One region of the Priestia sp. D51 genome, then DNA from elsewhere that is predicted to be linked to it. Evidence: riboswitches for the same ligand, from Rfam matches in the RefSeq annotation. Region 1 holds a riboswitch; the other holds the start of a gene.

Region 1 (2,205 bases):
ACTCCCGGCACGCCTGCTGTACCAATACTAGCAAGCACCGCTGTCAACACAACCGTCACAAGAGCGCCCAACGACAGATCAACCCCGTATACTTGCGCAATAAAAATAGTCGCTACACCTTGCATAATTGCCGTTCCATCCATGTTAATAGTTGCACCTAATGGCTGAACAAAACTGCTGATAGACTCGGGGACACGAAGATTTTTTTGCGCCACATTCATTGAAATCGGAAGCGTTGCATTACTGCTTGATGTACTGAATCCAACTGTCATCGCAGGAGCAAACCCCTTAAAAAATTCAATAGGGTTACGTCTGGCCATAAGAGCGACTGATCCCCCATATGTTACGATTGAATGGATGAACAGCGCGAGCACGACTACAATCATGTATAGCCCCATCGCTTTAATTGCCTGCCAGCCTTGACTTCCAACCGCGGTTGCAAGAAGCCCAAATGTTCCGTACGGAGCAAACTTCATCACTAGATTCACAAGGTACATCATCAATTCATTTCCTTGCTCAAGTAAATTGTAAAGTCCTTTTGTTTTACTTCCAAGCATCGTGATACCAAAACCGATAAAGATAGAGAAAACGATAAGTTGAAGCATATTCCCTTCAGCCATCGCTTGAATTGGATTGACTGGAATCATATTTAAGAATGTCTCTCCAACAGGTGGTGCTTTTTCAGCTTCAAAAGAAGCGTTTTGTGTATCAAAAGATCCAAATGTACCCGGTTTAATTGCATACGCTAAAATTAAACCGATAATAATTGCAACGGTTGTTGTCACTAGGAAGTAGGAAACTGTTTTTGCCCCGATTCTTCCTAATTTTTTAGGATCTCCTAAACCTGCTACACCTAACGTGATAGAGAAAAACACAATTGGTACAACAAGCATTTTAATTAAGCTTAAGAAAATTTGGCCAAGCGGTGTAAACAAGTACTTGTCCAGCGGAGCAAAAGCACTTGGAGCAAAAGCATTGATTAACACTCCTACAATAGCGCCAGCAATTAGCGCGATAATAATCTTTGTCGATAGCTTCATCGATTTACCTCCCGTAAATAAATTATATTAGAATGATTCTAACTACCATACTTATTTTACCATGCATTGAGGGCGATAACACTCAAAATATACAATATATTAAAAATTTTCAGATTAATAGTTTAGGAATATTTTTAGCTATACAAAAAACCATGAGAATATCATGGTTTCATAGACCTGTTATTCCCTCACTGAATGCTTACGGAGTTAGCTGTCGGATTCGGGTATGTGAGTTACCCTACTTGATTCATTCAAGATTCACCCCAAGTACATTACGCACAAATATGGGTCCTCCGTTCTCTTATAAAGCAAAAGAGATTAAGCAAATAATTTTCTTTAATATTTTTGCATGATAATAATTGTTACTTTAATTAAAATTCATTTTATATGTTTCTGTCAAGTTTTTATTCAAAAATAATGCATGATTTTATCGTAAAAAGTTGAGAATTGTTATATTTTAAAATATTTACATCATATTTCAATAAACCAAAAACACCTATTTAACAAGACTTACAATCTAATGAATAAAAAATTAATTCAAAAAATAGTTTATAAAGTGAACTTTATTCTCGTTAATATCATTCATAAATATGTATAATTATTCTAATATCCATGTACTTTACTGCTTCCATAAATATTTTACTTATCCAAAAAAAAAAAACTCTTTCCAACTGTTGATTTTATCCTTGTACTGCTTGATATACACTCCCTAAAATTTCACTGACTTTATTGATGCGAAGAAATCGACATTATCAATTCCCCTTATTCTACTTAATTCTGCTCAAGATAGAAGTATAGATTTCCTACTATCTTTTAAAAAAGGAGCGGGTAATTATCATATAAAACTATCGGAGTTGGAGCGGTGCAAGTTCTTTACTTTTTACTTATTCCCTCTCATTGATTTAACCCATAAAAAAAAGAGGCCGTGACGGCCTCTTTTTTTATACAGTAACAGGTTCAGAACTTGCTTTACGATTCTTTAATTTTTCAACAATGTCACGAGCTACCCACACACCACACGCACTTGCCTGCGCGAGTCCTCGCGTAATACCAGCTCCGTCTCCTCCCACGTATAAACCGGAAATTTCAGTTTCAAACTTATCGTTTAACTTCGGACGGGCGGAGTAAAATTTCGCTTCCACACCGTAAAACAGCGTATGTTCAG
Region 2 (2,205 bases), on a different contig from region 1:
GATGATTACATTGATGAACATTTGTTTTCTTTAAATACGGTGCTAATTGGCTTAGTGGTCGGAGCTGTATTAATGATTCTAGCAGATTTGTTTGGACCTAAACGTCCGCGTGTAGAGACGGTGGACCAAATGTCTTATGGACAAGCACTAGGTATAGGACTGTTTCAATGTATTGCTCTTTGGCCAGGTTTTTCTCGTTCAGGCTCAACGATTTCAGGAGGGGTTCTTCTTGGAATGAGCCATAAGGCAGCCGCAGATTTTACATTTATTATGGCAGTGCCAATTATGGCAGGAGCAAGTGGACTTTCATTGGTTAAAAACTGGAAATATTTCACATCAGATGCACTACCGTTTTTTATTGCTGGTTTTATCAGCGCCTTTATTTTTGCGCTTATATCGATTCGCTTTTTCTTAAAATTAATCAACCGCATTAAATTAGTTCCGTTTGCCATTTATCGAATTGTCTTAGCGGCTATTCTATATTTTGTATTTTTATAAAATAAATAAGCGTATTTTATAGCCATTTAAACTTCTGATAAAGACTTAAAAAGCAAGAAAAAGCTATTGCAACATTGCAATAGCTTTTTTGCATAAATATATATTATTGTCTTTTGAAAGCGTTTTATAAACATGGGTATTGACAAAACGTGTCGAAAAATAGTAAATTAATATTTGTGCAGTATAAAGTTAAGTAAAAGTAAGACTTCTGTTTAGTTTTATTGACTGTAAAAAACGTATGACAACGTATAGATCGTTTTAATTTTATAAAAATTGAATAATAAGCTTAATCGTATAGAGCGGGGGAATCATTATCGGCAGTAAAGCTGCCTTGGGGTGAATCCTTACAAAAGGTAGGAAACTCTCAATTCCGAATCCGACAGTTAACCTCGTTTGCTTTATTGAGAGAAAGAGCCCAAAATAGCGTAAGTAAAAGGCTGTTCTTTCTTAAGAATAGTCTTTTTTTGTTTTTTCAGAAAAGTATATACAAATGTCATACATCTTTGGGGAGGTACATCTATGAAAAAAATTCGTTTTGGTTTGGCTACGCAGATTTTTACCGGTTTAATCCTCGGTGTTCTTGTAGGAGTAATTTGGTTTAACGATCCGCGTGTAGTAACATACCTACAGCCGCTGGGAGACCTATTTTTAAGATTAATTAAGATGATTGTTATTCCAATTGTTATCTCAAGCTTAGTCGTTGGAGTTGCAGGAGCAGGTAGCGGTAAACAGGTCGGAAAGCTCGGCGTTAAAACCATTCTCTATTTTGAAATTATTACGACTTTTGCAATTATAATCGGTGTATTGGTTGCTAATATTTTTCATCCAGGGCAAGGTGTAGACATTCATTCAGCACAGAAGAGTGATATTTCACAATACGTTGAAACATCCAAACAGCAAGAAGGAAAGTCAGTGGCTGAAACGTTCTTACACATTGTTCCGACAAACTTTTTCCAGTCAATTGTTGAAGGGGACATGCTAGCAATTATCTTCTTTACAGTATTGTTCGCACTTGGAGTAGCGGCAATTGGAGAAAGAGGAAAGCCTGTTGTTCAATTCTTTGACGGCGTTTCTCACGCAATGTTTCACGTGGTAAACCTAGTAATGAAAGTGGCTCCGATTGGAGTATTTGCTTTAATTGGTGTCACAGTTTCGAAATTCGGTTTAGAGTCACTCCTTTCATTAGGAAAGCTTGTTATCTTAGTTTACTTAGCGTTAATTTTCTTCCTACTTGTTGTATTAGGAGGAATTGCGAAATGGGCAGGAATTAACATTTTCCACTTATTCCGCTATATGAAAGATGAACTGTTGTTAGCATACAGTACATCTAGTTCTGAGACAGTTCTTCCGCGTATTATGGAAAAGCTTGAAAAGATGGGCTGTCCAAAAGCTATTGTATCGTTCGTTGTACCAATTGGTTATACATTTAACCTAGATGGTTCTGTTCTCTATCAAGCGATTGCAGCTTTATTCTTAGCGCAAGTGTATGGTATTGATTTAACGATCGTTCAACAGCTGACGCTCATTCTGGTATTGATGGTTACATCTAAAGGAATGGCTGCGGTGCCAGGAACATCATTTGTTGTATTACTGGCTACTCTTGGAACAATCGGCGTTCCGGCAGAAGGATTAGCCTTCATTGCGGGAGTAGACAGAATCATGGATATGGCACGTACGGTTGTTAACTTAGTAGGAAACACACTAGCA

Evidence for each region. A riboswitch is a leader RNA that binds a small molecule or an ion and turns the genes downstream of it on or off. The one in region 1 is predicted to bind cyclic di-AMP.
Region 2: another riboswitch for cyclic di-AMP. It lies ahead of ACNHOZ_RS27925 (cation:dicarboxylate symporter family transporter); the one in region 1 lies ahead of ACNHOZ_RS04420 (dicarboxylate/amino acid:cation symporter).

Annotation. Positions count from the first base shown of each region.
Region 1 is NZ_JBLTIR010000001.1:852,678-854,882, reverse strand. It holds gene ACNHOZ_RS04420 (dicarboxylate/amino acid:cation symporter) at 1-1,040, opposite strand, end outside; cyclic di-AMP (ydaO/yuaA leader) riboswitch at 1,221-1,375, opposite strand; gene ACNHOZ_RS04415 (NAD(P)/FAD-dependent oxidoreductase) at 1,982-2,205, opposite strand, start outside.
Region 2 is NZ_JBLTIR010000019.1:19,403-21,607, reverse strand. It holds gene ACNHOZ_RS27930 (undecaprenyl-diphosphate phosphatase) at 1-498, shown strand, start outside; cyclic di-AMP (ydaO/yuaA leader) riboswitch at 772-911, shown strand; gene ACNHOZ_RS27925 (cation:dicarboxylate symporter family transporter) at 1,018-2,205, shown strand, end outside.